DNA from 2 places in the Caballeronia sp. GAWG1-5s-s genome. Region 2 is predicted to be linked to the other one. Evidence: predicted binding sites of a transcription regulator. Region 2 holds the regulator's gene; the other holds the start of a gene.

Region 1 (15,704 bases), on a different contig from region 2:
CTTTATGCCTCCTAGGAATGACTGTTATCGACGGCGCCTGCCTTCTTCGAAGAAGCGCTGAGCTTCATCATTTGCTCACCGTCAGCTAACAGGAGCAACACGATGAGCAACTTCCAAACCTACACGATCGACACCGCACCGCCCGCCTCCAAGGCCGTTCTCGATGACACGAAGCGCGCTTTTGGCTTCGTCCCCAACCTGCAGGCGCATATGGCGGAGTCGCCCGCGCTGCTGGCCGGTTACTCAGCGCTGTGGGACCTGTTCTCGAAGAGCACGCTTACGCCGCACGAACAGCAGGTCGTCTACCTCACATCAAACTTCGAGAATAACTGCCACTACTGCATGGCCGGTCACAGCACGCTCGCAAAGATGATCAAGATGGGCGCAGGCGTAATCGCGGCACTGCGCGCCGGCACACCGCTACCCGATGCAAAGCTAGAAGCGCTGCATCGCTTCACGACCCTCGTGGTGCGTGAGCGCGGCTTCGTCCCGGACGCCGATGTCGACGCGTTTCTCGCCGCCGGCTACACCCGTCAGAACGTCCTTGAAGTGATCCTCGGCGTGGCGACCAAGGTGATGAGCAACTACACGAACCACATCGTCCACACGGAACTCGACGGCTTCATGGCTGGTAACGAGTGGACCAAACCGGTCGCTGTCGCTGCTGCAGCCTAAGCCGTCCACGGGAGCCCTTACGGCTCCGTCCAACCCATATAGAAGTTCGCCGAGAGACCGCCATGTCCACGTTCGACCGCTATAAAAACGCCTATCCCAACGCACGCCTGACCCGTACACCGGACGGCGTGCTGGAAGTCCGTTTCCATACCGAAGGCGAGAAGCTCGTCTTCAATGGCCACACGCATGAGCAGTTCACCGATATGTTTCATCAGATCGGTGAAGATCCGGATAACCGCGTGGTCATCCTGACAGGAAGCGGCGACGCATTCATGGACGCGATCTCGCCGGAAGGTTTCGAGTTCTTCACGCCGCGTGGCTACGACAAGATCTTCCGCGAAGGCCGCAAGATCCTGATGAACATCCTGGACATCGAAGTGCCGATGATCGCTGCGCTCAACGGCCCGGTCCTGCTGCATTCGGAATATGTCCTGCTGTGCGACATCGTGGTGGCGACGCCCGAGACCGTGTTCGAGGACATGCCGCACGCCGCGTTCGGCATTGCTCCAAACGACGGCGTGCATCTGCTGTGGCCGGAAATGATCGGCAGCATTCGCGGCCGGTACTTCGTACTCACGCAGCAAAAGCTCGACGCTGCAGAGGCGAAGTCGCTGGGTGTGGTGAATGAGATCGTGCCTGCGGATCAGTTACTCGAACGTGCGCACAACATCGCCGCGACGATCGCAAAACAGCCCCCGCTCACCACCAAATACACCCGCATTGGCCTGACTCAACGTCTGCGGCGTGTGATCGACGAAGGCATCGGCTACGGCCTAGCGCTCGAAGGCATCACGGCGGCCGAAGTGGCTCGCTTCGCAGCAGCACAGAACGCAGCCTGAACCCACTATTCCTTTAATCCTTTCGACGGAGAACACTCATGTCACTGCAAGACAAACTCGACGCATTCCGGGCCGACTTCAAGGCTGGCAAGCCGCCCTTCAACGCTCCTGCGGAGATTCATCCGGTGATGGAACGCGCCACAGCAGAACTGATTGCCAGCGGACAAGCGGGCCGCGCGATCAAGGCCGGCGACCGCGCCCCGCATTTCAACCTCAAGGATCAGGATGGCAATGACGTGTCGTCCGCTGCGTTGCTGGTAAAGGGTCCGCTGGTGGTGACGTTCTATCGCGGTGTCTGGTGCCCGTATTGCAATATCGAATTGCAGGCCATCAACGAGGTGCTGCCGCAGATTCAGGCCTATGGCGCGAACGTCGTGGCGATTTCTCCGCAAACGCCGGTCAACAGCCGCAAGTCCGTGCGCACCAACGAACTGGGCTTTCCGGTGCTGAGCGACGTGAACGGTCAGACGGGCATGGACTTCGGATTGCGCTTCGCGTTGCCCGACTATCTGGTCGACTTGTACAAGAACCTGAAAAACGATCTGCCCGCGTTCAATAACGACCCGAGCTGGACCTTGCCGATGCCCGCGCGTTACGTCATCGGACAGGATGGCATTGTGCTGTATTCGGAGGTCAACCCGGATTACACGCGTCGTCCCGATCCATCGGACATGTTTTCGGTTCTGGAAAAGGCGACGGCCAACGCCTGAGCCTTACCGCTCAACGCCGGGCAACAGCCTTGGCGCGCCCGGAGAACCCGGCGCGGCTTTTCGATTCCTTCCGGTTCTTAAAGGACATTTGATGACACAACGTACAGTTCTCATCACCGGCGCGACTAAAGGCATTGGCCTCGCGTTGACAGAACGGCTGATTGCCGATGGCCACCACGTGGTGGGTCTCGCGCGCGAAGCAAGGGATTTTCCGGGCAAACTGGTCCGCGTCGATCTGGCCGACCGTGCCGCAACCGGTGCGGTACTCGATGACCTCGTGCGACGTCACGCGTTCGATGGCGTGGTGAACAACGTCGCATTAGTCAGGCCGCAGCGTCTCGGAGAAGTCACGCTAAACGATCTCGACGACGTTCTCGCGCTGAATCTTCACCCTGCCGTGCAAACGGTTCAGGCGCTGCTTCCCGGCATGCAGGCACGCGGCTGGGGACGCGTCGTGAACATTTCCAGTCTGACGATTCTCGGCATGACGCAACGCACGGCCTACGCAGCGGCGAAAGCCGCGCTGGTAAGTTTCTCGCGTTCGTGGGCGCTGGAACTGGCGGGCACGGGCATTACGGTGAATGCCGTCGCGCCTGGCCCGACCGAGACCGTACTGTTTCGCGCGAACAATCCCCCCGGCAGCGAGGGCGAGAAGCGTTATCTGTCCGCAGTTCCGATGGGGCGCTTCGGCCAGCCCCATGAAATTGCCGCGACGATCGCGTTTCTGCTATCCGACGCGGCCGGCTTCATGACCGGTCAGACGCTTTACGTCGACGGCGGTGCATCAATCGGCAAGCTGGCTTTCTAAAGGCGCGCTGCCGGTGTCGGTGCCTGCGGCACCGAGTACCTCCTCCACGAAGGCGACGAACGCACGCGCCTTCGCACTCACCAGGCGTCCGGCCGGGAACACTGCCCACAGGTCGATTGGGGGCAATTCCCAGTCGGTCAATACCGCCTGGACCGTGCCGTCGGCGAGTTCCGGCGAGAACATCCATTCAGACGCGATTGCCAGGCCCATGCCGCCGAGCAAGGTCGTACGCATGCCCTCGGCGGCGCTCACGCTGACGCGCCCCGACACCACCACCGCCACTTCCTTTCCCTGCTGGCTGAACGCCCACGACTCGCCACCGCCTCGCAACGAATATACGATCACCTGATGCTGGCTAAGCTCCGCAGGCGTCTTGGGCACGCCCGCTTCGGCGAGATACGCAGGCGTGCCAACCACCAGCCGACGGCTTTGCGCTACGCGCCGTGCGGTCATCGTCGAATCGTCGAGCGAGCCCATGCGCAGCGCCACGTCCACGCCCTTTTCGAGCAGGTCGATGGTGCGATCGTCCAGCACGATATCGATCTGCAGGTTAGGGTGCCGGTCCAGAAACGTCTTCAGCGCCGGAAGGATATGCAGCCGCGCAAAGGTCACGGCTGCGCTGATGCGCAACACTCCAGATAGCCCGGTCGTCGCGTCGCGCGCGACATGCTCGGCGAGGTCTACCTCTTGGATTGCGCGTCTGGCATGTTCGTAGAAGCGCTGACCTGCATCGGTGGGCGTCAGGCCGCGCGTAGAGCGCAACAGCAGCCGCACGCCGAGCCGCTCTTCGAGTTGCGCAATCGACTTCGAAACCGCCGGTTGACCGAGCTTGAGCCGCTTGGCGGCCGCCGAGAATGAGCCAGCCTCCACCACGCTGACGTACGTTTCCATTGCTGCCATCCGGTCCATGCCGTTGCTTTTCCTTGCGGACCGTGAAAGTCCCTGTTGCGGTTGAGTTTTGGCTGAGATGTGTTCAGGGGGAGTCTAGCGCGTCAAAACATCGGATCGGTGAAATTGCCGATGATCGGTCTTTGTCATCTGACTTCCGTTCACGAAAGCGCTCCCCTAATAAACCGGCCCCGCCGCAACGGATGCATGCCCGTCATTCGATAGGCTCCCGTGATCGGCGCGAACATCGGCTTGTGGCCGTCCGCTCGCCGCCGCGACCCGATTTTCCTCACGAGGAAAGATTTTGGCAGCGGCGACAGGCCCCGTCATTACTCGGCCGCATATATCTTATGACTCTCCGGCGATTGCATGCGGTGCGAGGTGTCCAACATACTTTCCGATAGCCAAACCAAGTGCGGCAGCGGTTGCTTTAGGTCTTGAAATGGCCATCTCAACATTCTTAATGTCGGAGGAATCGATACATGAAGAGTTCTAACAAAGTTTTGATCATTGGTGCATCACGTGGACTAGGCTTCGCACTCGCCCAAGAGTGGCTTTCGCGAAACTGGAACGTCGTCGCTACCGTACGAAGTGGCAATACGCCGCTGCATCGCATAAAACAGGCGTTTCCGGGGCAGATACGTGTCGAGCAGATGGACGTCACTGAAAGCTCTGATATTGAGGCCCTCGCGGACCGACTGCCTGTTCACGAGTTTGATGTCCTGTATGTCAATGCTGGTATCGCTCTTGGTCCAGAGGATCGAGCGGACGAGGTTACCACCGAGGACTTCAGCCGTTTAATGGTTACAAACGCGTTGAGTCCGATCCGCATCATTGAGCGGCTGTACGACAAGGTGAAAGAACAAGGAACGATAGCGGTTATGTCCTCAAGTCTTGGGAGCGTGACACTGAACGAAAGCGGTGGATGGGAAGTCTATCGCGCCAGCAAGGCGGCTTTGAATATGCTGATGCGCTCCTTTGCCGTGCGCCACGCGAGCGCTTCCCAAAGCCTCGCGCTGGTCGATCCTGGGTGGGTTCGGACGGACATGGGCGGCGCCGATGCGACCCTGAGCATTGATGAAAGCATCCCCGGAATAGTGGATCAGATAGCCGCGTCGTCGGGCAAAGCAGGACTTCATTACTACAACTACCGTGGCGAGACGCTTCCGTGGTAGTCCGTTTGCTGGCAAGTTGTCGGTAGCTGACCTTTCGCGCCAGATTGACGATAGGTGATGGCCGAGACAAGCGCGCACTAGTGCTCGATTTGCGTCCTCGCTGACCGGAGCAGCGCCAGGAGCACACCTTCCTGGGGCGGACGCGACGTGCCATGAAGGCTACATTTTCCCGAGCCATTGAGCGGCCGCCATCAGCAGGGAAGGAGCCGTTCGAACGGCCGACTTCGCGAGAGGGGCGACCGGCCGAAAATGGCCGCGAGCCGCCCCACGCCCTTGCCGGCTGATCCGCCGTTAGCGACTCTCGGCAGTCTTCAGTTGAACGGCTGTCGAATTACCAATGCCGACCTGGACCGTAGCGGCTGCGGCGCTGGGCGCGTGCATCTCGCCGCCAAGCTTCGCGCTGGCGACCGCCTCCGCAGGCTCCGCCGGAGCATGTACTGAGCGCGACCCAACACGCACCGATCTCGCAGACGTCACATGCACAGTTCTCGGCGAAGCCGCATTCGCCAAGCGAACAACCAGGCGCGCAGCCGTCATCGCCACCTATGTAGACGAATCCAGCTTGGCGTACAACGGCCGGGCGACCTGCGAGTCCGACGTTGCGCTCTCCGTAGTGATGCCACGCACAGAGATCAAGGCGCCGCCGGAGGAGCTTAAGGCCCCGCGTCAGCCCGTGCCGTTCAATCGCCCGAAAGCCAAAGTTCGAACAACTCTGCCCACCGGTGTGGATGCGGTACGCACATGCGAAGCCCTTGCGAGGAGAAACGTAGCGCTGGTAGAGGCGAATACCTTTCAAAACCACTGAGGTCAGCATGGGCGTTCCCTGGAAGCGTTGTGGGGCAAAGAGCAGATCGCATACCCATCCGGCCGCCTTTCTATTGCGAAGCGACTTTGCTTGAGCGCTGGTCGTCGGCTCAACCGGCTGGTCCTGGACTTGGACCGCTAGCCCACTAGAGACCAACGCGGCAATGCGCAGGTGAATGGTAGAAACTTGCCGGTTGTCGCAGTCGCTGAAGATCGCGCTGCCCGGCGGAACGGGCGCTGAAGTCGTCCCTATGCGGCGATGCCTAGCTGCGGGACGGCAACTGCGACTCGTAGACGCAAACCGACGCTCAAATGAGGCCCGCTCCGTTGAGCGGGCAGAGCCGATAACGGTGCATGGCCCGTTATGGACCCTTGGCGCTCAACAGCAACCCGGGCGCAGCGCTTGCGCCATGGAGTCCGGAGGATGCGACGCCATGAAAGCGACTACATTCTTAGAACAAGCCAAACGCGAAGCGCAGCTCGTCGATGCGCTGCTGGTTGCACGATATGCCCTTGTCATACACAACGGCATGACGGTGCTAGGCGATGATGAACCGCCGTCGCGCTGGCAGATGCGCTTCCATCGCGAACTTCAATGCATCGATGCAGCCCTTCAGATGGCTGGGATTGACACGACGCAGGCGCTTCATCCGCCGAATCTCTTCTTGAGCGGCGATGATGACGATGGCGGCGGTAACTTGCCACCGGGCTCGGAGGACTGAGATGGGGCGCTGGGGCGGTTCGCGCGCGACGCGCGTGCGCGCGCCGGACACACCGCCGGGCGAAATGCCTGCGCTAATCGAGCCGCAGCTCGCGACGCTGGTTGAACGTCATCCTGCGGAAGGCGACTGGTCTTACGAGATCAAGTTCGACGGCTACCGGATGCTCGCGCGCATCGAGCGGACAGAGGTCCAGCTGATTACCCGAAACGGGCACGACTGGACGGACCGCATGCCGCGGTTGCGTGCCGCACTTGAGGCGCTGCCCGTCGAAAGCGCGTGGATCGACGGTGAGGCGGTGGTGCTCGACGCTGCCGGCAAGCCCGACTTCAATTCCCTCCAGAACGCCTTTGACCGACGAAGCACGGCGGACATTGTTCTGTACGTCTTCGACCTGCTGTGGCTCAACGGCACCGATCTCCGGGAGCAGCCGTTGCGGGCTCGGCGGGCCATCCTTCAGAAATTGATGCAAAGCGTCGAGAGTCCGCTCCTTCGCTATTCCGACGATTTTGCGGCAGATCCAGCCTCACTCGTAGCCTCCGCCTGCAAGATGCAGCTGGAAGGCATCATCGGCAAGCGGGCAGACGCGCCGTACCGGTCCGGACGTTCAAACGACTGGATAAAGCTGAAGTGCAACCTCAGACAAGAGTTCGTGATCGGCGGCTTCTCGCGGTTGAGAGGCGCGAAATCAGGCGTGCGTTCCTTGTTGCTCGGCGTCTACGAGCCAGATGGCGCTTTCCGGTATGCCGGCCATGTGGCGCCTCACCTCGCGCCCGCGCGAAGTGCTGCATTCAGCAGGCGCGCCCAGGCTTTGCAGCAGGCTCAACCTGCCTTCTATAACGCGCCCCAACCCGAGCGCGACCGCGAATTTTACTGGCTTAAGCCTGAGATCGTGGCGGAGGTCGCGTTTCTCGAATGGACGCCCAACGGCGAAATTCGCCATCCTGTCTTTCATGCGCTGTGCGAAGACAAGCCGGCCCGCGCGGTGACAGAAGAGAAGGTGATCGCCGATCCGCTGGTTGATGCCCCCAAGGCGATCGGATCGACGCGCGAACGTCCAGGTCCGCGCGGCACGGTCGTCGTCGGCGACATCAAGATTAGCAACCCACAGCGCGTGATGGATCAGGCCTCAGGCCGCACCAAGCTTGACATGGTGCGTTACTACGACGCCATCGCCGAATGGGCGCTGCCCTACCTGCATAACCGACCGCTTGCCCTCGTGCGTGCGCCCGACGGCATTGCCGGCGAGCTGTTTTTCCAGAAGCACTCCGAGCGCGCGCGCATCCCCGGCATTGAAGAGTTGCCCGTCAGTCTGTATCCGGGTCACAAGCCGCTGCTGGTCGCAAACACCGCCGACGCGCTGGTCGGACTCGCGCAGATGAGCGTCGTGGAGATTCAGTCATGGAATGGCGTGGCGCCCGATCTCGAACATCCTGACCGTGTCATTTTTGATCTGGATCCCGACCCAGCTTTGCCGTGGTCGGCGATGCTCGAAGCCGCCTCGCTCGTCAAGGTGGTACTGGATGAGCTGGGTTTGCGCTCATTCGCCAAGACGAGCGGCGGCAAAGGCTTTCACATCGTCGTGCCGCTCACCCGCCGACAACGATGGGATGAGGTTAAGCTCTTCTCACAGGCGGTGGCGCAGCACATGACCCGCGTGGTACCGCAACGCTTTTCAGCGGTGCTGGGCCCGAAGAATCGCGTCGGCAAGATCTTTATCGACTATTTGCGCAACGGGCGAAGCGCCAGCACGGTCGCCGCATTCTCAGTGCGGGCTCGCCCCGGCATGGCCGTGTCGATGCCGATCTCATGGGATGAGTTGAACGACGTCAAGAGCGGCGACCAGTGGACAATGGCGCAAGCCATACATCGGCAACGCACGCTCGCAGCAGACCCCTGGGAAGGCTACTGGCGCACGCGGCAAGGCATTACCGCCGCGATGCGCCGGGCAGTCGGCCTAAAGCGCTAGACGGGTCGCAGTCTCACTCAGCGGCTCTGACATTAGCTACGCGCCTCGGTGCCCTTCAAGTCGCTGTGCTTGTGCGAGTGGGTAGCGCCGTACTTCAGTTCATAGTGGGCACCCTTGCCGCTGCGCGTCGGAGGAAAGTGCTCGCCTTCGACACACGTGACTTCGAACGTATCCTTCCCATCTTCATGGACCACGGAGTAAATGCCCGACACCTTGACGATTTCACCGGGCTTATACGAATTGTCGCCTGCCATCGCTGCCTCCTCAGTAAAGAATAACGATGGACGAGCAAGAGGTGTTCCGAGGGATGCACGTATCGCCCGCTTGCGGCGATTTATGCTGCTAGCCGGTGCTCGTAGTACGGTCGGTCGCGATCTTCCAGAATCGCATCAAGCGCGGCAAGATTGGAGGCTTGGGGATTCAGCCAAGCGTCCACGTTCTCCTGCTTGATCGGCACGATGCAGCGGTCGTGACCGGCGGCTTCGACTTCAGCAGGCGGCTCGTCCGTAATCGCAGCAAACGACAAAAGATCCGGCTGACCCGGCGCCGTCCACTTCGACCACAGGCAGGCGACCATCAGCAGTTGGCCGTTATCGGGTCGAAACTCCAGGACGACGTTCTCGCCCGGCGCCTGCGGTCCGTCGTGCTTCTCAAACAAGGTGTTCTCACACTTCGCGCGCGTGACGTTCTCATAGAAGACGTCGACCAGCAGCAAGCCGTGCGTGTAGCCGAAGCACGGCTTCCAGAACTTGTCGAGACTGTCGCGCCGCGCGTTGTACGTGCCCGGGTACTTGATGTCATAGTTCGCGGGCTTACCTGCAATGCGACACTGGTAGCGCATCGGCTTGACCACGTACTGCCCATCTTCGACCACGAGGACGGGCGCGTAGTAGCCGGGGAAGATGCGTGAATCACGCGGCTCTTGCTCAATGCGGTTGATATCTGCCAGGCGACGCAACGCAGCTTCGATCTTGTCGGTCGCGATGCGCTTGCTCTCGGTTGCTGCCTTAGTGGTCTTCGTCTGCAATGTGCGCTCCGCATCTGCGAGTCGGGTGCGCTGCTTGAAGACCTCCTGCTCCAGCTTCGTCGTCTGTTCCGTGTTGTACCGGTCGATGAACGCCTTGATCTGACGCTCGTCGTCGGTCGCGGGCTCACGGAACGCATCTTCCACCGCTTTAGGAATTCTGGCCTTGCTGCCCTCCGCGCGCTCCCAGAAGAGGCGCGCGAACTCGCGGATGTCCATCTGTGCGCCGAACATCTTCACATAGCGACGATAGTCGGCCTGGATCTGCGCGGAGTAGCACATGCGGGAAGTTCCTCGTTCAATGTTCGCGGTATTGGTTCAGGCCGGCCGGCCCTTCACAGAGCCTCTTTGCACAACGCCAGCATCTTCTTGATGACGGTGCAGGAATAGTTGAGTTGCATGTCGCCCGTGAAGAGCGCCTGGACATTCGACTGCCGCACCGCAATGCCGGCGCCTTTTAGGTCTCGCCTCGCGATCTTGAGCGCCAATTGTCCGAGACGCACACGTTCAAGCCAGTCCATGTGAAGCTGATTGCGTCGAAGCCAGATTCGGCAACTTTCCACCACGTGGTCGACTCGCCACTCGTGCGTCAGCGAATACGAGGCCGCGACAGTTGCGACTAGAAAGCACAGCAGTTCCGCCCTAGCTTCCGATACTTCGTGGTTATCCGGTTCAGACATACGTCGAGTCTCTCATCCTTTAATTCATTGTGGTCCACATCGGACGCACCCGTCGTCACCAGCAACTGCGGACACATGCGCCGGAATCAACGGGGGTCGCTCGCTTCCACCGGCGGGCACGGCCCGGGACTCTGTCGGGGATACCACACCGACGATGCGCGGCCCCTCACCGCAATGAGCTAGAGGATAGCCACCCTGCCGTCTCGCGGCCACAAAAAGGGCGCAATGCCATGTTGCCGTTTTCGATGTAAAGTACTGTACATCCATACAGTACTTATGCAAAATGGCCGCCCTGCCCAAACACGTCGAGTCCATCCACCCCGCGCTGTGGCGCGGCTCGCAGCTCGCGCGCGCCTACGGAAAAACCGTCGACACCGGCTACGCAGCTTTGTCGGCGGAACTTCCCGGCGGCGGCTGGCCACTCGGTGCGCTCGTGGAGCTGTTAGTCCAGCAACCCGGGATCGGCGAAATGCGCTTGATGCGCCCGGCACTCACCCGTCTGAGTCAGCGGCCTGTCGTGCTGCTGCAGGCGCCCCATGTGCCCAATGCGCTGGCGTTCTCTTATCTCGGTGTGCCGGTGGACAAGCTGATGTGGCTGCGTGCGTCGAAGGCCGCCGACGCCTTGTGGTGCGCCGAGCGCGTATTGCAGGCCGGCACCTGCGGCGCGCTGCTCCTCTGGCAACAGCACATCCGCTCGGAGGCACTGCGACGCTTGCATCTGGTGGCCCAAGCGACCGAGACGTTGCTGGTCCTGGTGCGACCGCTTGCCAGCGCCCAGGACGCGTCACCGGCGACGCTACGTCTCGGTGTGAGGCCGGCAGAGGGCGGGATCGCGGTCGACATCATTAAACGACGCGGTCCCGCCCAGACTGAGCAACTGTCCGTCACCCTACAACCGTCGCCGATCCTGCTGAGTTCCTATGGCCGTGTTCGTCGCCATTCACTTGCCCCGGCTTTCGCTGGAGGTATTTCGACCGAGGTGGTCGCCTCCGTCTGAGCACGGGCGCGTGGTGCTCGAGCGCGACAAGGTCATCGTGCTCGATGCGGTAGCCAGAGACGCGGGTGTGCGAGTCGGGATGAAGCGTGGCGGAGTTGTGACGCTCGCGCCTGATGCGCTCATGTTTGACCGCAGCGCGGAACGCGAGCAAGACATGCAGCGCGACGTTGCGATTGCGCTGCTGCGCTTCTCGCCGCAGGTGGCCGTGTGCGAAGAAGAGACCATCGTCGTGGAAGTCACCGCGAGCCTGCGCCTCTTTGGCGGCATCCTGCGTGTATGCAAGGAAATCCGGGAAGTCGTCAGTGCGATTGGCGTGACGGCGGGTATGAGCGTCGCCCCCACGGGACGCGGCGCCTGGCTGCTTGCCAAGGCCGGCCGCCGGCGCGTGCTGAAGGTGCAGTCGCTCGAACGTCAGCTAGGCGGCTTGCCCTTCATGGTCGTGCCGGAGCTGCGCCGCTTCGCCGACTGGTTCAACGGGCTCGGCTGCCGTGTGCTGAGCGATATCCAACGCCTGCCTCGAGCAGGTCTGAAGAAGAGGTGTGGCGTGGACCTACTCGATTCCCTTGACCGGGCCTATGGGCTGGCTCCCGAACTACACGAGTGGCTTGAATTGCCACCGACTTTCAGCGCGCGCGTCGAGTTGCCCGACCGCGTCGAGCACGCCGAAGCCATCCTTTTCTCGGCGCGGCGGCTCGTCGTGCAATTGTGCGGGTGGCTCGCCGCCCAGCAACTCGCGCTCACGCACGCGACCGTCACGCTGGAGCACGAGCGCGGACGACAGGCCATCGAGCCGACGCTCATCGATCTTGCGCTGGCCGAGCCAACCTGGCACGAAGAGCATCTGGTTCGTCTTCTTAAGGAACGGCTCGGACGCACGGAATTGCAAGCCGCGGTCATCGCCGTGCGCCTGACTGCCGCCGACGTGCAGGCGGCCGAGCCGCCCAGCGATACGCTCTTTCCGGAGCCCGGCGGATCGGCGCAGGACCATAACCGGCTGCTTGAACTATTGGCCGCCCGCCTGGGCGCCGAGAACGTCTTGCGGCCAGCGCCTGCGCCTGACCATCGTCCCGAGCACGCCAACCAGTGGGTGCCGGTCCAGAACGGTTCGAAGAACGGGCCGAATGGCCGCCCCAAAACCGTGTCCGCGCCCGATGATCTTCCGCGACCGACCTGGCTGCTGCATGTGCCCCTGCGCTTGATGGTCAAGAACCATCGCCCGTTCTATGGCTCGCCGCTCAAGCTCGTTTCGACCGGCGAGCGGATCGAAGCCGGCTGGCATGACGGGGCGCTCGTCACGCGCGACTATTTCGTCGCCGAAGCAGACGATAAAAGCTGCTATTGGATCTACCGTGAGCGGCCGAGCGTCACGAGTGAAGAAACGCGCTGGTTTCTTCACGGGCTCTTTGGATAAGCGGATAAGCAGGTGGCATTGTGGACTTTCCCTCGTCGGCCCTGCCCGACTACGCTGAGCTTTTCGCGTTCACCAACTTCTCGTTTCTGCATGGCGCCTCGCACGGTGAAGAGCTCGTGCTGCGTGCGTCACAACTCGGATACGCGGGACTGGCCGTCACCGACGAGTGCTCGGTCGCGGGCGTCGTGCGCGCGCATGTGCAGGCCAAGGAAGAGAAGCTCCCGCTGATCATCGGCTCGTACTTTCGCCTGGTTCATGCAAGTCATGGCGCAGAGAAGCGGCCCGCCTTCGGTCTCATCCTGCTCGCACAGAACCGCGAGGGCTACGGCAACCTGTGCGAGTTGATTACGCTGGCCCGCATGCGGGCGGCCAAAGGCAGCTATCTCCTTACGCCCGACGATCTCGCGCGGCCTGACCCGGAGTACGCGCATTTGAAAGGCATGCCCGACTGCCTGGCGATTCTGGTGCCGGACTTTCCGGCGAAGGAAGAAGCGCTCGCCGCGCAACTCGATTGGTTGCGCCAGACGTTCCCCGCTCGTGCGTGGGTCGGGCTTACGCTGCATCAGCGCGCGATGGATGACATCCATCGCGGCGTAGTCGAATACGTCGCCTCGCGCAGCGACGTGCCTGTCGTGGCCACCGGCAATGTCGTGATGCACGTGCGCTCACGAAAGCCCCTGCAGGACACGATGACCGCCATCCGCCTGGGCAAGCCTGTCTCCGAATGCGGCTACGAGCTCGCGCCCAACGCGGAGCAGCATCTGCGTTCGCGGTTGCGGCTTGCCAATCTCTACCCGCCGCACGCGCTCGCCGAGACCTTGAAGGTACTGGCGCGCTGTACCTTCTCGCTGGATGAATTGCGTTACGAGTATCCGGACGAGCTGGTTCCCGAGGGCTACACACATGAGGCGTATCTCCGGCAAGAGACCTACATTGGCGCGCACCGCCGTTTCCCTGCCGGCATTCCGCACAATGTGCAGCAGCAAGTCGAGCACGAACTGCAACTGATCCGGGAGATGCGCTACGAGGCGTACTTCCTGACCGTCTATGACATCGTGCGCTTTGCCCGCAGCCAGCACATCCTTTGTCAGGGGCGCGGGTCGGCGGCGAACAGCGCGGTCTGTTATTGCCTGGGCGTCACGGAGGTGGATCCCTCGCGCGGCAACATGCTGTTTGAGCGCTTCATCAGCAAGGAGCGCGGCGAGCCGCCCGATATCGACGTCGACTTCGAGCATCAGCGGCGGGAAGAGGTCATCCAGTACATCTACCGCAAGTACGGGCGGGACCGCGCAGCCATTGCAGCGGCGGTGTCGACCTACCGTCCGCGAGGCGCGCTGCGAGAGACGGGCAAGGCGCTCGGCATCGATCCCCAGATCGTCGACAAGGTCGCCAAGAGCCACCAGTGGTTCGATCACTCGCAAGACCTGCTGCGTCGCTTCGAAGAATCCGGGCTCGATCCGGCCAATCCGCTCATCGCCATGTGGGCGAATCTTGCCGCGCAGATACTGAATTTTCCGCGACATCTATCGCAGCACTCGGGCGGCTTTGTGATTAGCCGTGGCAAGCTCACGCGTCTTGTGCCGGTCGAAAACGCGGCGATGCCGGATCGGAGCGCCATTCAGTGGGACAAGGACGATCTCGAAGCACTGGGATTGTTGAAGATCGACGTGCTCGCGCTCGGCATGTTGTCGGCGATTCGACGCACGCTCGATATCGTCTCGGAGCAACGCGGCGAGCGCTTCGAGATGCAGGACATTCCGGCGGAGGACGCGGCCACCTACGAGATGATTTGTCGTGCGGACACGGTCGGCGTCTTCCAGATCGAGTCGCGTGCGCAGATGAGCATGCTGCCGCGCATGCAGCCAAGAGAGTTCTACGATCTCGTGATCGAGGTGGCCATCGTGCGCCCGGGGCCGATTCAAGGCGGCGCCGTCCATCCTTACCTGCGGCGACGGCAGAAGCTCGAGCCGGTCACGTATCCAAGCGAGGCGCTGGAAACTGCATTGGGACGCACGCTCGGCGTGCCGATCTTCCAGGAACAGGTGATGCAGGTCGCGATTCTCGCAGCCGGCTTCACGCCGGGCGAAGCCGACCAGTTGCGGCGCGCGATGGCAGCCTGGAAGCGCAAGGGCGGCCTGCAGCAGTATTACGACCGCATCGTCAACGGCATGCAGCAGCGCGGCTACGACAAAGCCTTTGCCGAAGCCATCTTCGAGCAAATCAAGGGCTTCGGCGAATATGGCTTTCCGGAAAGTCATGCGGCGAGCTTCGCTCTGCTCGTCTATGCGAGCAGCTGGCTAAAATGTCACGAGCCGGCCGCCTTTCTGGCCGCGATGCTCAACTCGCAGCCGATGGGCTTTTATTCGCCCTCTCAGCTCGTGCAGGATGCGCGTCGTCACGGAGTCGAGATGGCGCCGATCGACGTCAACATCAGCGGGTGGGACTCGGTGCTCGAAAAGCGCCCCGGTCGGCAGAAGCCTGTCGTGAGGCTTGGGTTGTCGTTGCTTAAGGGCATGCGAGAAGGCGCGGCCGAGCGAATCGAAACGGCCAGAGCGGTGAAGCCGTTCGAAAGCGTGAGCGACCTCGCGCGACGCGCACAACTCGACCGCCGCGACCTGCAGGTCCTTGCCGCGGCCAATGCTTTGCAGTCGCTTGCAGGCAATCGTCGGGAAGCACTATGGCAGTCGGCTGCCGCGGTGCCCGACCAGGACATGCTCGCCGATACGCGCGTCGACGATGAAACGCCGACGCTGGGGGCACCGTCGGAAGCGCAAGACATCGTGAGCGACTACAACTCCGCAGGCCTGACGCTCGGGCGTCATCCGTTGTCGCTGCTGCGGCCGGTGCTGCTCGAACAGCGGCTCGTGCCGGCGTCGACGCTACGTACCTACCGGAACGGGCGTCTTGCGCGAGGATGCGGGCTCGTGACCGTCCGGCAGCGGCCCGGCACCGCGAAGGGCGTCATGTTCGTGACGCTGGAAGATGAGACGGGCAACATCAACGTC
Region 2 (15,704 bases):
TCGCGGACTGCGTGAAGGCGATGCGCGACGCGGTGTCGATTCCGGTGACGGTCAAACATCGCATCGGCGTCGATGCGGTCGAGGACTATGCGTTCGTGCGCGATTTCGTCGGCACGGTCGCGCAGGCGGGCTGCGACGTGTTCATCGTCCATGCGCGCAATGCGATCCTGAAGGGCCTGAGTCCGAAAGAGAACCGCGAGATTCCGCCGCTCAAGTACGACTACGCGTACCGGTTGAAGCGCGACTTCCCGCATCTCGAGATCTCGATCAACGGCGGCATCACGACGCTCGACGAAGTGGAGGAGCACCTGAAGCATGTCGATGGCGTCATGCTCGGGCGCGAGGCGTACCACAATCCTTATGTGCTGGCGCGCGTCGATACGCGGTTCTACGGCGCGACGACGCCGGTGCCGACGCGCGAAAAAATCGAAGCCAAGTTGATCGACTACGCGCGGGCCGAGCTCGCGCGCGGCACGTATCTCGGCGCGGTGACGCGCCATGCGCTGGGGCTATATCGCGGCGTCGCGGGCGCGCGCGGATGGCGGCGCACGCTGTCGGACAGCCGCCGGCTTGCGAAGGGCGACCTGAGCATCTTCGACGAGGCGCGCGCGTACTTGCGCGAAGCGGCGGAAGCGGTCGAGTCATGACAGTACGCGTCGATCGTAAAAGAATGCTCAAGAGGACTAGGCAAGCAAATACTTTGTTCGTATAATCTCGCTTCTCGATTGGCAGGCAATCTTGCGAAGTCGAGAAGTAACAAAGCGAAGTAGCAAATCAGTTGTCAGCGGTGGCTGTAGCTCAGTTGGTAGAGTCCAGGATTGTGATTCCTGTCGTCGTGGGTTCGAGTCCCATCAGCCACCCCAAAGAATTCATACGAAAAGCCCGGTCATCGCGACCGGGCTTTTTGCTTTCTGCTTTTTGCTTTTCCGCCGCTAAACACAGCCCCCGCACCGCGCCCGCACCGTGCTAGCATCAACGCACCACCACCCCGAACGAACGACCACGGAGACAGCTATGGCTACTTTGGCGATCGACGGCGTGCGTTGGGTCAACGACCGCGTGACCAATGTGCGCTGGGGCAGCTTCGATTCCGCGACGAACGACTGGACGGCGCCGACCGCCATCGTCGACGTCCATCAAGTCGTGGACGCCATCAAAAGCGGCAAGGAAGTGCGCACGCTCTTCAGGCTAGGCGGCCGCACGTTTCTCGGACCCAAAGTCACCGCATTGCCGTACTCGAACGGCCACGTGGGCATCGAGGCGCGCGTGCAGGAAGGGCAGATCGAGAAATCGCTCGAAGACTTGCCGCACGTCTGAATCTGGTTTGAGAGGAAGGCGTTGAATCGCGAACAGGCGCACAGGTTCGAAACCGAAATCATGCCGCGCATCGCCGAGGGCGTGGCCCGCGTGGTCGATGCGAAATTGCGCGTCGAAATCGTACCCGGCGGCAGTCCGCGCGAGCCGGCGCGGCTACGCGTGAGCGCGCCGCCGTCGGACGATGGCGCGCGCTCGCGGCGTTATCCGTTCGACATGAACGTCTTCCTGACCTGGGACGACGAAGAAATCGAGCGATTGCTGCGTCCCGGCGGCGAAGCACGTTTGCAGCGTTATCTCGACGCGCTCGGCGACAAGCTGCGCGCATGGCAGGACGCCCGCGAAGTGGATGTGCCGACGCGCTCGCAGGCGGAGCCGTCGGTGCTGCTCGGCGGGCTCGACTTCGAGGCGTGAGTGTCTATCGCTTGGACGATCGTGGAGGATCAGATGGCATCGTCGAATGAAGGCAAGCTGCGTGCATTCGTGCAGACGGCGGAACAGGGCGGCGGGTTCGTGTGGGTCATCACGCTCGTCGATTTCGCGGCGGGCGAGGTCAAGCGCGCGTTGGTGTCCGAAGACAACTTCGCCACGGCCGACGCCGCGCGCGATGCCGGCAACGATCGCCTGAAGGCGATGTCGAACGATCGGTAGCCGCACGGTCAGCGGCGCGCGAGCGGGTATGGCCGAGCAGCAACGAGAAGACGCGGACGAGGCGCGCGAGGCGCGAGAAGCGCGGTTTCGTAGCTACGAAGCGGCCGGCGAAGCGTCGATACGCGCGCAACTCGACGCGGCGCCCTCCGCCGACCCCGAAGCGGCGCACAAGCGCGCATGGCTGCACGCGAAGGACACCGCGCGTCAGGACGAGCAGTTCCGGGCGATGTTCGCGTCGGTGTCGTCGGCCAACGACGCGGCGCAACTCGCTCGCGAATCCGCGGAGGCATCGCGCCGGTCGGCGTTCTGGACGATGATCGCGGCACTGGCGGCGACAGCGGGCGTGATCGTCAATTTGGCGATTGCGCTGGGCTGGCTGGATTCACTCAGACGCTAGGTGTTCGGCGAAGCCAAGATGGTCCACCACGCGCGCACGGTCGGCTCGCCGTCGAGCGCGCGCAGGAAGTCGTCCGCAAAGGCGTCGCTGGCGGCTTGCCATTCGGGCGTGCCGGTCGGCAGGTCGTCCGGATTCTTCAGCCCGCGCGCATGGCGGATCACGGCGACGGCTTCGCTCAACGCGGCGAGGGATTCGAGACTTTGCAGATTCATACGCGGGTTTACGGCGCAAGGGCGCAAACCTTTAACCTGGTCCGATCTTGCCAGCCTGTGGAACCGGGCGACCTTTCCGAGGCGCCAAGCCAGCAGCCGTTCCGAACCCTGGACCTGTTGGCAGTCTTGAAAGCGTCCCAAACCGTCCGAGCCTTTGGTGCCTGGCGACCTTTCGAGAGCTTCGAACCAGCAGCCGTTCCGAACCTCTGAACCGCTCGGAGTCTTGTAAGCGTCTCCGCCCGTGCGAGCCTTGCAGGACACCAACGCTTCCAGTTCTGCAAGGCTCGCATTGCGCGCCTCTCACGCGCCTAACGCTCCGTAGCTTTCCCTCTGACATGCCCCGAAACCAGCGCGCCTGCATCCTTGGGAAGACGCCACAGATCGATCACGCCCAGCGCCCCGATCAACGCCACGATCAGAAACGCCACGCCGAAATCTTCCGGACCGATGGAGTGCGCATCATGCCCGTGCAACCACTCGCCGATGCGCAGCGCGATCGCGCCGGCCGCGACGCCCACGCCCATCGACATTTGAAACAGCGTGCTGGATAGCGCGGAGGCGCCGCTCATCTGCGTCTTCGGCACGTCGGCGAAGCTGAGCGTATTGAGCGCCGTGAATTGCAGCGAACGCGACAAGCCGCTCACGAACAAGACGACGACGATGACGAGCGTGGGCGTCGAAGGCGCGAGCAGGCTCATCGCGGCAAGGGATAGCGCGGCGATGAGCCCGTTGACCACCAGCACCGGCCTGAAGCCGAAGCGCCGCATCACGGGCGTGGTGACGAGTTTCATCGCCAGATTGCCGGCGAAGACGGAGAGCGTGAGCAGTCCGGACATGAACGCGTTCATGCCGAAGCCGACCTGGAACATCAGCGGCAAGAGGAACGGCGCGGCGCTGATCGCGATTCGAAAGAGCGACCCGCCGCCCATCGCCACGGCGAAGGTGTGCACCTTCAGCGCCGACAAATCGACCACCGGCTGTGTCGCCCGCATCAGATATCGCCACGACGCGATGCCTGCCGCCGCGCCCACTGCGACGAGCGCGCCGATCATGCTCCACGACGCGTCGTTGCGCCCGATCAGTTCCATCGCGTAGAGCAGCGTCGTGCAGGCGATGCCGCACAGCACGAAGCCCGCGAAATCGAAGCGGCGGTTGGCGTCTTCGCGCACGTTGTCGATATGGCGCAGCGTCAGCAGCAAGCCGATCAGACCGAGCGGCACGTTGAGATAGAAGATCCAGCGCCACGACGAATACGTGGTGATGAAGCCGCCGAGGGGCGGTCCGATCACCGGCGCGACGAGCCCCGGCCAGGTGATGATGGCGATCGCGCGCATCAGTCCGTCCTTCGGCGTGGCGCGCAGCACGGCCAGTCGACCGACCGGCACCATCATCGCGCCGCCGATGCCTTGCAGCACGCGCGCCGCGGCGAACGCCGGCAACGTCGATGTCGCGCCGCACAGCACGGAGGCCGCCGTGAACACCGCGATCGCGCTGCCGAACACCGTGCGCAGCCCGAAGCGGTCGGCCGCCCAGCCGCTGATCGGAATGAAGACGGCGAGCGTCAGAAGATACGCGGTGATGCCGAGGCTCATGTCGGCCGGATGCACGCCGAACGAGTGCGCCATCTGCGGCATGGCGGTCGCGATGATCGTGCCGTCCAGGTTCTCCATGAAGAATGTCGCGGCGACGAGGGAAACGATCAGCGACGAACCGGGCTTCGCTTCGTCGGACTGGCTGGGCGTCGTGGAGGATGACATCGGCTGCGTGGTTTGTCGTTGGAAGACGTTTTCGGTAAGCCATATCAAGCGAACTGCAAGCTCGGGAACCGGTTCCGCTGCATCGCTAAGCTCTGCATTCTATCGGCGGAGCAGACCTCGCGCGCCTATGGTAGCTTCTGCGCTTGTCGGCAATGCCGCCGTGGAACCGCGCCAGCAGGCGTCAACAAAAAGGAACGAAGCGATGAAGTATCGGAAACTGGGCGATTCGGGCGTCGACGTGAGCCTCATCGGGCTCGGCACCATGACCTGGGGCGAGCAGAACACCGAGAGCGAGGCGCACGAGCAAATCGACTATGCGCTTGCGCAAGGCGTGAACCTGATCGACGCCGCCGAAATGTACCCGGTCCCGCCGCGCCCCGAGACGCAGGGCCGCACCGAGGAATACATCGGCACGTGGCTCGCGAAGAACGCGGGCAAACGCGGCGATATCGTGCTCGCGACCAAGATCGCCGGGCCCGCGCGCCAGCCGCACAATCCGCGTCACATTCGCGGCGCGGGCAACCAGTTCGACCGCAAGAACATCAACGAGGCGATCGACAGCAGCCTCAAGCGCCTGCAGACGGATTACGTCGACCTGTACCAGCTGCACTGGCCGGACCGCAGCACGATGACCTTCGGCCGTTCGGCGTATCCGTACATCGACGACGAATACGCGGTGCCGATCGAGGAAACGCTCGCCGCGCTCGGCGATCTCGTCAAGGCAGGAAAGATTCGCTATGTCGGCGTGTCGAACGAAACGCCGTGGGGCGTGTCGCAATTCCTGCGCGCGGCGGAGAAGGCCGGGCTGCCGCGCATCGTCAGCATTCAGAATCCGTACAGTCTCGTGAATCGTACCTACGAACTGGGCTTGTCCGAATTCACGCACAAGGAAGGCATCGGTCTGCTCGCGTACTCGCCCCTCGCGTTCGGCTGGCTCTCGGGCAAGTACGAGGGCGGGGCGCGTCCGGCCGGCGCGCGGATCACGCTCTTCGAGCGGTTCCAGCGTTACAGCAAGCCGCAAGCGATCGCCGCGACGTCGTCTTACGTCGAACTGGCGAAGCGCCACGGTTTGAGCCCGACGCAGCTCGCGCTCGCGTTCGTCAACACGCGGCCGTTCACGACGAGCACGCTCATCGGCGCGACGTCGATGGCGCAGTTGCAGGAGAATATCGCGAGCGTGGACATCGAACTGTCCGATGAGATTCTGGCCGAGATCGAGGCGCTGCACGAGCGCCAGCCGAATCCGGCGCCGTAAGTCATAGGCATGATTTGGGCCGCCGCGCCGCGAATGTGTCAGCATTGATGTTCGGGCGCTTTCGCGGCTCAGAAGCTGCATGCACTATCCGGGCGATGCGCCTTCGTTGCATCGCGTCGCCCGGCTGAAACACCGAACGCGCATCCGAACACCGCGCGTTCGCGTCCTGCCGAAAGCCGCCGCGCCAGCATCAAACGGCTGCGCGCGGCCGCTCGCACCCGGGCGCGGTGCCTTTTAGCAAGGCACTGCGCTTGCTCGATGGTCCTGGTTGCCGCTGAGGCGCCCGTCGTGCCTCAGCGCGCTCTTCGCGAAAGGAGTCGTCGCTCATGTCTCAAGCAACGCCGCAGTCCCAAGATCTGGATCGCCTCACGATCGACACGATCCGCACGCTGTCGATGGACGCCGTGCAGAAGGCCAATTCCGGCCACCCCGGCACGCCGATGGCGCTCGCCCCCGTCGCGTTCCATCTCTGGCAATACCATCTTCGCTACGACCCCGACGCGCCGCTCTGGCCGAACCGCGACCGCTTCGTGCTGTCGGTCGGGCACGCGTCGATGCTGCTGTATTCGCTGCTGCACCTCGCGGGTGTCAAGGAAGTGGACGAAAGCGGCAAGCCGACCGGCAACCCGGCCGTGTCGCTCGACGATATCAAGCAGTTCCGCCAGCTCGACAGCAAGACGCCCGGCCACCCGGAGTTCCGGATGACGGCCGGCGTCGAAACCACGACCGGGCCGCTCGGCCAGGGCCTCGGCAACAGCGTCGGCATGGCGATGGCCGCGCGCTGGAAGGAAGCGCACTTCAACAAGTCGGGCGCGCCGCTTTTCGATTACCGCGTCTACGCGCTGTGCGGCGACGGCGACATGATGGAAGGCATCTCGCACGAAGCGGCATCGCTCGCGGGGCATCTGAAGCTGTCCAACCTCATCTGGATTTACGACAGCAATCGCGTGACGATCGAAGGCCACACCGACCTCGCATACAGCGACGACGTGGAATCGCGCTTTCGCGGCTACAACTGGAACACGCTGCACGTCGACGACGCCAACGACGCCAACGCGCTCGAAGCCGCGCTCAAGCAAGCGAAGGCGACGACCGACAAGCCGACGCTGATCGTCGTGAAGAGCATCATCGGCTGGGGCGCGCCGAACAAGCAGGACACGGCGGCGGCGCACGGCGAGGCGCTCGGCGACGAGGAAATCAAGCTCGCGAAAAAGTTCTACGGCTGGCCGGAAGACGCGCAGTTCCTCGTGCCCGACGGCGTCATGCAGCACGTCGCCGAAGGCATGGGCGCGCGCGGCAAGGCGGCGCATGCCCAGTGGAAGCAACGCTTCGACGACTACGAGAAGCAGAACCCGGATTTGGCGAAACAGCTCTGGCAGATGCTCGAATCCAAGCTGCCCGATGACTGGGACGCCGACATCCCGACGTTCGAGGCTGACGCGAAGGGCATGGCGACGCGCGAATCGTCGGGCAAGGTGCTCAACGCCATCGCAAAGCGCATTCCGTGGATGATCGGCGGCGCGGCGGACCTCGCGCCATCGACGAAGACGAATCTCAAGTTCGAAGGCGCGGGCAGTTTCGAGCATGACAACTACGCCGGGCGCAATCTGCACTTCGGCATTCGCGAGCACGGCATGGGTTCCGTCGCCAACGGGCTCGCGCTCTCGAACATGCGGCCGTTCGCGTCCACGTTCCTGATTTTCAGCGACTACATGAAGCCGCCGATCCGGCTCTCCGCGATCATGGAAGTGCCGGTCATCTATGTGTTCACGCACGATTCCATCGGCGTGGGCGAGGACGGCCCGACGCATCAGCCGATCGAGCAACTGGCTTCGCTGCGCGGCGTGCCGGGACTCTGCACACTGCGGCCGGCCGATGCGAACGAAGTGAGCGAGGCGTGGCGCGTGGCGCTGTCGTTCCCGAAGGAGCCGTCGTGCATCGTCGTCACGCGCCAGCCGCTGCCGACGTTCGACCGCACGAAGTTCGGCTCGGCTGAAGGCGTGCGGCGCGGAGCCTACGTGCTCGCCGATGCCGATGGCGGCAAGAAGCCGGAAGTGCTGCTGCTCGCGACCGGCAGCGAAGTGTCGCTGTGCGTCGAGGCATGGGAGAAGCTCACGAGCGAGGGGATCGCGGCGCGTGTCGTGTCGATGCCGTCGTGGGACATCTTCGAGAAGCAGGACGACGCGTACAAGGACTCGGTGCTGCCGCCCGACGTGCATGCGCGCGTGGCCGTCGAGCAGGCCGCGACGCTTGGCTGGGACCGCTACGTGGGGCGCTTCGGCGCGACCATCGTGATGCACACGTTCGGCGCGTCCGCGCCGCTGAAGGCGCTGAAGACGAAGTTCGGCTTCACGCTCGAAGGCGTCTACGAAGCGGCGAAAAAGCAGATCGAGCGCGTCAAATCCGCCGCCGGGGAGTGATCGACATGCAGATCGGCATCGTAGGGCTAGGGCGCATGGGCGGCAACATCGGCCGCCGCCTGATGCGCGACGGACACGAATGCGTCGTGTACGACCACAATCCGCAAGCCACCGACGCGCTCGCGAGCGAAGGCGCGACCGGCGCGAACGATCTCGGCGATCTCGTCGCGAAGCTCGCCGCGCCGCGCGTCATCTGGCTGATGCTGCCGGCCGGCAAGATCACCGAGGACACGCTTTCGGACCTGCACAAGATCCTGCAAGCGGACGATGTAGTGATCGACGGCGGCAACAGCTTCTACAAGGACGACATTCGCCGCGCCGCGCAGTTCAGGGAGCAGGGCGTGCATTATGTCGATGTGGGCACGTCGGGCGGCATCTGGGGACTGGAGCGCGGCTACTGCATGATGATCGGCGGCGACGAGGCCGTCGTGCGCCGGCTCGATCCGATCTTCGCGACGCTCGCGCCGGGACGCGGCGACATTCCCGCGACGCCGGGCCGCGAAGGACGCGATCCGCGCGTCGAGAACGGCTACATGTATTGCGGGCCGGTCGGGTCGGGGCACTTCGTGAAGATGGTGCACAACGGCATCGAGTACGGGCTGATGCAGGCGTATGCGGAAGGCTTCCACATTCTGAAGCACAAGGAATCGACGGACCTTCCCGAGAACGAGCGCTATTCGCTCGACCTCGCGGATATCGCGGAAGTGTGGCGGCGCGGCAGCGTGGTGTCGTCGTGGCTGCTGGACCTGACGGCGGGCGCGCTCGCGAGCGACGGCGGGCTCGAACACTTTTCGACCATCGTGGCGGACAGCGGCGAAGGGCGCTGGACGATCGAGGCGGCCATCGAGGAAGCCGTGCCCGCGCAGGTGCTCTCGGCGGCGCTGTACACGCGCTTCCGCTCGCGCGACGCCGATCTGTTCCCCGAGCGCATGCTCTCTGCGATGCGCTTCGGCTTCGGCGGCCACAAGGAGTTTCTGGCGAAGTAACGCGCTGAGCGTCCGGTTAGACGGCGATGGACCGCGACGGTCCATCGCCGTTTTTCATTTCATCATGCGACGGCGGAAGAGCCACGCGCAGACGAAGAACGGCAGCACGGCATAAGCGGCGAGCACGCCTGCGTGCAGCGCGAAACCGTCGAGCGGGCGGCCGAGCATCGCGGGGCGAATCAGTTCGACGGCGTGAACGAGCGGCAGCGCCTGCGTCACATGCTGCGCGAGCGCGGGTAGTTGCGCGACCGGAAAGAAGACGCCGGACAGGAGCAGCATCGGCGTGAGCGCGAGCGTCTGATAGAACATGAAGAAGTCGTAGCTCGGCGCGATGGCCGTGACGATCATCGCGGTGCTCGCGAACGCCAGCCCGGTCAACACGATGACCGGCAGCGCGAGCAGCATCGACGGAAAATTCGCGTAGCCGAGCGCGCCCGCGACCAGCATGATCGCGACGCCCGAGAGCACCGACTTGCTTGCGGCCCACACCACTTCGCCGAGCACGATATCGCCGAGCGTGAGCGGCGTGTGCATGATCGCTTCCCACGTGCGCTGGACGTGCATGCGCGAGAAGCCGGAGTACATCGCCTCGAAGCTCGCGGACATCATCACGCTGGAGGCCACCGTGCCCGCGGCGAGAAACGCGATATACGACACGCCCTCGACGTGGCCGACCATCAGGCCGAGACCGAGTCCGAGGCCGAACAGATAGATCATCGGGTCGGCGAGGTTCCCGATCATCGAGGCGACCGCGAGTTTCTTCCAGACGAGGTAATTGCGCCGCCAGACCGACATCCAGTGCGTCGCGTTGGCGGGCAGCGCGTTGGTGAGCGGCGCGGCGTCGCGCGCGTGCGTCTCGCTCGGCTTTTTGCTGGCGACGCGCGGTTGATCGAAGGTTTCCATCGCGATTAATCCACCATTTCACGCCCGGTCAGGCGCAAGAAAACATCTTCCAGATTCGCCGGACGATGCAGATAACGCACGCCCTCGCGCCCCTTGACGCGCGCGTGGACCGCTTGCGGATCGTCGACGTAGCAAAAAAGCGTCTCGCCGCTCACTTCCATGCGCTCGACGAGCGGTTGCAGTTCGGCGGCCAGCGCCTGCGGGTCGGGGCCGTAGATTTCGATCACGTCCGAGCCGATCACCGACGCGATCAGGTCGCGCGGACGGCCTTCGGCAATTTTCCGGCCTTCTTCGATCACGCAAACGCGGTCGCACAGGCGCTCGGCTTCTTCCATGAAATGCGTCGTGAGCAGCATGGTCTTGCCGCGCGCCAGCAGCGAGCGCAGACGTTCCCAGATGAGATGGCGGGCCTGAGGGTCGAGACCGGTGGTCGGTTCGTCCATGATCAGCACGTCGGGATCGTTGACGAGGGCGCGCGCCAAGGTCAGCCGCCGCTTCATGCCGCCGGACAATTCGCCGACGCGCGCATCCGCCTTGTTTTCGAGCCGCGCGAATTCGAGCAGCGACGGCACGAGCGCGTCCATGCGCGCGCCCGCGATGCCGAAGTAGCGGCCGAAGACGACGAGGTTCTCGCGTACGCTGAAGTCGGGATCGAGATTATCGAACTGCGGCACGACGCCGACGCGTTCGCGGGCGAAACGCGCGCGCGACGGCACAGGTTCGCCGACGAGCCGAATATTTCCGTGATCGGGCGACGTCATGCCGAGCAGCATCCTGAGCGTTGTCGTCTTGCCCGCGCCGTTCGGCCCGAGCAGGCCGAAGCATTCGCCGGGACGCACGTCGAACGAGAGGCCGTCGACGACGTTCTTCGCGCCGTAGCTTTTTATGACTTCGCTGAAATCGATGGCGGGCGCGCCGGCTGATTCCGGGGCGTGCTCGCGCGTGGTGCGCTGTGTCATGCGTTTTGTGCCGGGGAAAGTCCAGCGAGCTAGTGTAATCGAATGCACCGGCGCGGCGCTTGTGCGGGCAGAAGCGGTGCGCCGGGAGAGTCGTGCGTGCATGCCGAAAGCCGCGAAGCCTTGTGCGACGGGCTTCGTCGCAATCTGGCACGCGGCCAGCTAGTCATGAGTCCAACGTGGCGCGGGTTCGGCGCGCTACTGCGTGAAGTTAGCGTTTTCCATCGTTGCCACGTCCGGCGCGGCACAGGATCATGAAGTTACGCCGCAGTCAATCTGCGATGCGGCAGGGAGGCATCATGACAAGCTATAGAAAGATTCTGCTGTGCTACGACGGTTCCAGAGAGGGCCGCAAGGCGTTGCGACAGGGCGCGAATCTCGCGCTCGACCTCAACGCGGAAACGCACGTGCTCGCGGTGGTCGACATGCGGTCGAGCATCGCGCAGAGCGCCGGATTGCTGACCGATATGGCCTGCGGGCGCTTCGAAGACGCGGCGCGCGATATCTTGCAGGAAGGCGTCGAGTGGCTGCGCGAGCGTGGCCTGTCGGCGCAGGGGCATTTCGCGTTCGGCCATCCGATCGACGAAATCGCCGCGCTGGCCGACAGCCTCAAGGTCGATCTCGTCGTCGTGGGGCACCGCTGCCGGAGCGGGCTCGCTCGTTGGTGGATGGGCGCGGGCAACACGCCTTTGCTGGATCGCGTGTCGTGCAGCATTCTGGTTGCCGTCTGTCAGGCAGGCGAATCGGCGGAAGCGGAAGATGCCGCTGCGTATGCCGCGAAGCCTGCGAAGGCCGAAGCGGGCGCCTGAGCGTGGATGGCTGGCGGCGCACGTCAGCCGTTGAGATTGACGGCGACGAGCTTCCATGACACCAGCCCGCTGCGGTGAAATATGGCGGAATAGCGGGCGTCGCCTGCGCCGTGCTGGTACGTCACGACGAACGTGTTGATGCTGCGATAGCCGGCCGTCGTCTGCGGCGGTTGCGGAGCCGGATTCGATGCGCTCACGGACACGCTCGCCGGCGCCGACGCATTTGCATCGGCCTGGCCGGCCGCGGGCGGACGTTCGCCGGGATTGCCGCGCGGCGGTATGCCGTTCAGGATCGCGGCGACTCCGTCCGGCGTCGCGTATGAATCCACGAGCGGGCCGACCAGCGCCGCGCCGATCATCGCGCCGATGATCGCGAGCGGGTTGCCGCTCTTCTGCACATCGATGCGCCGCGTGAGCAGCGCGGCGATCTGATCCTTCAAGCTCGCGCGCAACGCGGGGAAATCGACGTATTGGTTGACCGTTTGGGCGTCTCGCGCGTCGGCCGCGCGCTTGACGCGGTCCAGCACGATATACGGCGACGCATAGACGAAGCCCAGCGCCGCGACGAGCAATACGGCGGCGAGCGTGGCGACAATGAAACGAGCGGTGCGGGACATGCGACGGCCAAGCCTTCAGCGGAGGTCAATGCAGGATTGACCGCGCCGACGCACGACTAATTCCCCAACTCGCCGCCAGTTCACGCCACCGTGCCGCCCGTGAGACCGGCGCGCTCTTCGTCGATGCAGCGGTCGATCATGCGCGACACTTCGCCGATCTTGCCGACGAGGATCAACCGCGACTCGCTCCGGTACACGCGCACGGGCGTGCTCCGCGGCGGCTCCGCGTGAACCGTCTGCGTGAGCGACACGCGCGCGAACGCAGGCTGGCGAGACGGCAGTGCGGGCATGGAATAGAAGAGATCCGGCGCAGCTTCGGCCCGCGAAGGCGCCGCGGTGCCGCAAGGAATCAACGCACGCAGATGACGCAGACGGCCGAACTGGCGAAAGGGCAGCAAACGGGCAAAACGTTCCATCATGACTCTCCAGACGATAGGACGCACCGCGGCATGCCGCGAGCGGCTGCCGTCCGTGCTTGATGTACTCGAAACGCGCCGCGTCTTGCGTGGCGTGAAGAGGCGCTCAGCGACGCATGAACGCGCGCTGCCGCCGCTGACTAGAACTCGCCCGAGCGGATCAGGCCCACTGCAATGCCTTCCAGCGCGAAGTCTCCGCTGCCGGACCGCACGAAAATGTTCTCGTAGTCCGGGTTCTCCGCGATGAGCTCGACGCCGTCGGGACGTCGCTTCCAACGCTTGACCGTGACGTCGTCGCCGAGCCGCGCAACGACGATTTGTCCGTCCTTCGCCTCGGTGCGCTTCTGAACGGCGAGCAGGTCGCCGTCCAGAATGCCGGCGTCGCGCATCGACAAGCCGCGCACTTTCAGCAGATAGTCGGGCTTGCTCGAGAAGAGCGCGGGATCGCACGCGTAATGCTGCGAGATATGCTCCTGCGCGAGGATGGGACTGCCCGCTGCAACACGGCCCACGAGCGGCAGCGAGAGCTGCATGATGCTCGCATGCGGCAACGTGAACTGGTGCGGCACGTCTTCTGAACGTCCTGCGTCGCCAATCAGCCGGATGCCGCGCGACGACCCCGCCGCCAGTTCGATGACGCCCTTGCGCGCCAGTGCCCGCAGATGCTCTTCCGCAGAGTTCGCGGAGCTGAAGCCGAGCTCAGCGGCAATCTCCGCGCGGGTCGGCGGAAAGCCGGTGCGCTCGATTGCGCGCTGGAGCAGTTCGAAGACCTGCTGCTGACGCGCGGTAAGTTTTGAGGTTCTGGTCACTGGCTCGGGCCTCTCGTGCACTGTATGGATCAACAGATGACTGTATTTTTATACAGTATTCAGAGCTTTTCAAGCATTACTTTAAGTTCGGCTCGAAACCGCAACACGCTCCGACGTTCGGCCCTGCGGGACCGCCGGCGACTCGCTTTAGCAGCTTTCGATATAAAAGACTGAAAAACGATTATTTCTGTTCATATAGGCCCGCCGATAGACTGATTCCGTCAATTGGATAAGACGGAGAACGGGGAATGCAAAGCACGAAAGCGGGATTGGGGACCAGGGCACGCAAAGCGCTGACCGCGCTGGCGCTGACGGCGGCGGGCATCGGCGCGATGGTCGCGGCGAGCACGCAAGGCCACGCGCAGACGTCGTTTCTGAATGTGTCGTATGACCCGACGCGCGAGCTCTATCAGGACTTCAATCAGGCATTCGCCAAGAAGTGGAAAGCCGAAACCGGCGAGACCGTCACGTTCAAGCAGTCGCATGGCGGGTCGGGCGGACAGGCGCGCGCGGTCATCGACGGCCTGCAGGCGGATGTCGTCACACTCGCGCTCGCCTATGACATCGATGCGCTCGCGGGCAAGGGACTCGTGGCCGCGGACTGGCAGAAGCGGCTGCCGGATAACGCCTCGCCGTACACGTCGACGATCGTGTTCCTCGTACGCAAGGGCAACCCGAAGCACATCAAGGACTGGGACGATCTCACGAAGCCGGGCGTCTCCATCGTCACGCCGAACCCGAAAACGTCGGGCGGGGCGCGCTGGAACTATCTCGCCGCGTGGGCCTACGCGCAGCACAAGCCGGGCGGCAACGAGCAAACCGCGAAGGACTTCGTCGCAAAGCTGTACAAGAACGCGGGCGTGCTCGACTCCGGCGCGCGCGGCGCCACGACGAGCTTCGTGCAGCGCGGCCAGGGCGACGTGCTGATCGCGTGGGAGAACGAGGCGTTTCTGTCGCTGAAGGAGTTCGGTCCGGACAAGTTCGAGATCGTGGTGCCTTCGGTGAGCATTCTGGCCGAGCCGCCGGTCGCGGTGGTCGACAAGGTCGTCGACAAGCACGGCACGCGCAAGCTCGCCGAGGCGTATCTGAAGTATCTGTATAGCGACGAAGGCCAGCAGATCGCCGCGCGCAACTTCTATCGTCCGCGCTCGGACAAGGTGCCGGCCGACCTCACGAAGCAGTTCCCGAAGATCAAGCTCTACACCATCGACGACACGTTCGGCGGCTGGACCAAGGCGCAGAAGACGCATTTCGCGGATGGCGGCGTGTTCGATTCCATCTATCAGCCGCAATAAGAACCGCAATAACAGCCGCAGTAAGCGCAAAACGTAAGCAAACCGAAGCGGCGCGCCATGACGCCGCCGGTCACACAAGCATTCGATGACACGCGCTCCCCGGCGCACTGGAACAGGACGAAAGCAAGGATGACGACTTTCACTTTGCGCAAGCCGAGCGCGCTACCGGGCTTCGGCCTGACGCTCGGCATCACGCTCGCGTATCTGAGCCTCGTGGTGTTGATACCGCTCGCCGCCACGTTCGCGAAGACGGCGACGCTCGACTGGGCGCAGTTCGTCCGCGCGGTGACATCGCCGCGCGTGCTGGCGTCGTATCGGCTGACCTTCGGCGCGGCGCTCGGCGGGGCGCTCATCAACGCGGTGTTCGGCTTTCTGGTCGCGTGGGTGCTCGTGCGCTACACGTTTCCGATGAAGCGCATCGTGGATGCCATCGTCGATTTGCCGTTCGCGCTGCCGACTTCCGTCGCGGGCATCTCGCTCGCGGCCGTGTATGCGGGCAACGGCTGGATCGGGCAGTATCTCGCGCCGCTCGGCGTCAAGGTCGCGTTCACGCCGCTCGGCGTGCTCGTGGCGCTGACGTTCATCGGCTTGCCGTTCGTCGTGCGCACGGTGCAGCCGGTGCTCGAAGACTTCGAGCGCGAGCAGGAAGAAGCCGCCGCGTGCCTCGGCGCGACGCGCTGGCTGACGTTTCGCCGCGTCGTGTTGCCGTCGCTTTTCCCGGCGCTGCTGACGGGCTTCGCGCTGGCGTTCGCGCGCGCGCTGGGCGAATACGGCTCGGTGATTTTCATCGCGGGCAACGTGCCGATGAAGTCGGAAATCACGTCGCTTCTCATCATCACGAAGCTCGAACAGTATGACTATGCGGGCGCTACGGCGCTCGCCGTCGTCATGCTGTGCGTGTCGTTCC

The links. Region 2 encodes LexA, which represses DNA repair genes until DNA is damaged. Its sites were predicted from a motif close to ACTGTATNNNNATACAGT; they were not measured.
Region 1: the regulator LexA is predicted to act here: its motif matches at 10,546-10,563, upstream of imuA (translesion DNA synthesis-associated protein ImuA).

Annotation. Positions count from the first base shown of each region.
Region 1 is NZ_JALQDC010000041.1:31,750-47,453, reverse strand. It holds gene NCR34_RS26585 (carboxymuconolactone decarboxylase family protein) at 103-675, shown strand; gene NCR34_RS26580 (enoyl-CoA hydratase/isomerase family protein) at 738-1,514, shown strand; gene NCR34_RS26575 (peroxiredoxin-like family protein) at 1,553-2,224, shown strand; gene NCR34_RS26570 (SDR family oxidoreductase) at 2,316-3,032, shown strand; gene NCR34_RS26565 (LysR family transcriptional regulator) at 3,009-3,941, opposite strand; gene NCR34_RS26560 (SDR family NAD(P)-dependent oxidoreductase) at 4,403-5,095, shown strand; gene yidD (membrane protein insertion efficiency factor YidD) at 5,427-5,909, opposite strand; gene NCR34_RS26550 (hypothetical protein) at 6,334-6,621, shown strand; gene ligD (DNA ligase D) at 6,623-8,587, shown strand; gene NCR34_RS26540 (hypothetical protein) at 8,620-8,841, opposite strand; gene NCR34_RS26535 (SOS response-associated peptidase family protein) at 8,922-9,893, opposite strand; gene NCR34_RS28285 (hypothetical protein) at 9,947-10,291, opposite strand; gene imuA (translesion DNA synthesis-associated protein ImuA) at 10,575-11,288, shown strand; gene NCR34_RS26520 (Y-family DNA polymerase) at 11,212-12,699, shown strand; gene NCR34_RS26515 (error-prone DNA polymerase) at 12,720-15,704, shown strand, end outside.
Region 2 is NZ_JALQDC010000004.1:193,767-209,470, forward strand. It holds gene dusA (tRNA dihydrouridine(20/20a) synthase DusA) at 1-647, shown strand, start outside; tRNA gene NCR34_RS06780 (tRNA-His) at 788-863, shown strand; gene NCR34_RS06785 (hypothetical protein) at 1,015-1,317, shown strand; gene NCR34_RS06790 (DUF5594 family protein) at 1,339-1,728, shown strand; gene NCR34_RS06795 (hypothetical protein) at 1,762-1,965, shown strand; gene NCR34_RS06800 (hypothetical protein) at 1,994-2,362, shown strand; gene NCR34_RS06805 (hypothetical protein) at 2,359-2,574, opposite strand; gene NCR34_RS06810 (MFS transporter) at 2,883-4,331, opposite strand; gene NCR34_RS06815 (NADP(H)-dependent aldo-keto reductase) at 4,534-5,586, shown strand; gene tkt (transketolase) at 5,913-8,006, shown strand; gene gnd (phosphogluconate dehydrogenase (NAD(+)-dependent, decarboxylating)) at 7,988-8,992, shown strand; gene NCR34_RS06830 (ABC transporter permease) at 9,047-9,895, opposite strand; gene nodI (nodulation factor ABC transporter ATP-binding protein NodI) at 9,901-10,854, opposite strand; gene NCR34_RS06840 (universal stress protein) at 11,151-11,660, shown strand; gene NCR34_RS06845 (DUF2939 domain-containing protein) at 11,684-12,277, opposite strand; gene NCR34_RS06850 (hypothetical protein) at 12,358-12,693, opposite strand; gene lexA (transcriptional repressor LexA) at 12,834-13,502, opposite strand; gene NCR34_RS06860 (sulfate ABC transporter substrate-binding protein) at 13,751-14,797, shown strand; gene cysT (sulfate ABC transporter permease subunit CysT) at 14,927-15,704, shown strand, end outside.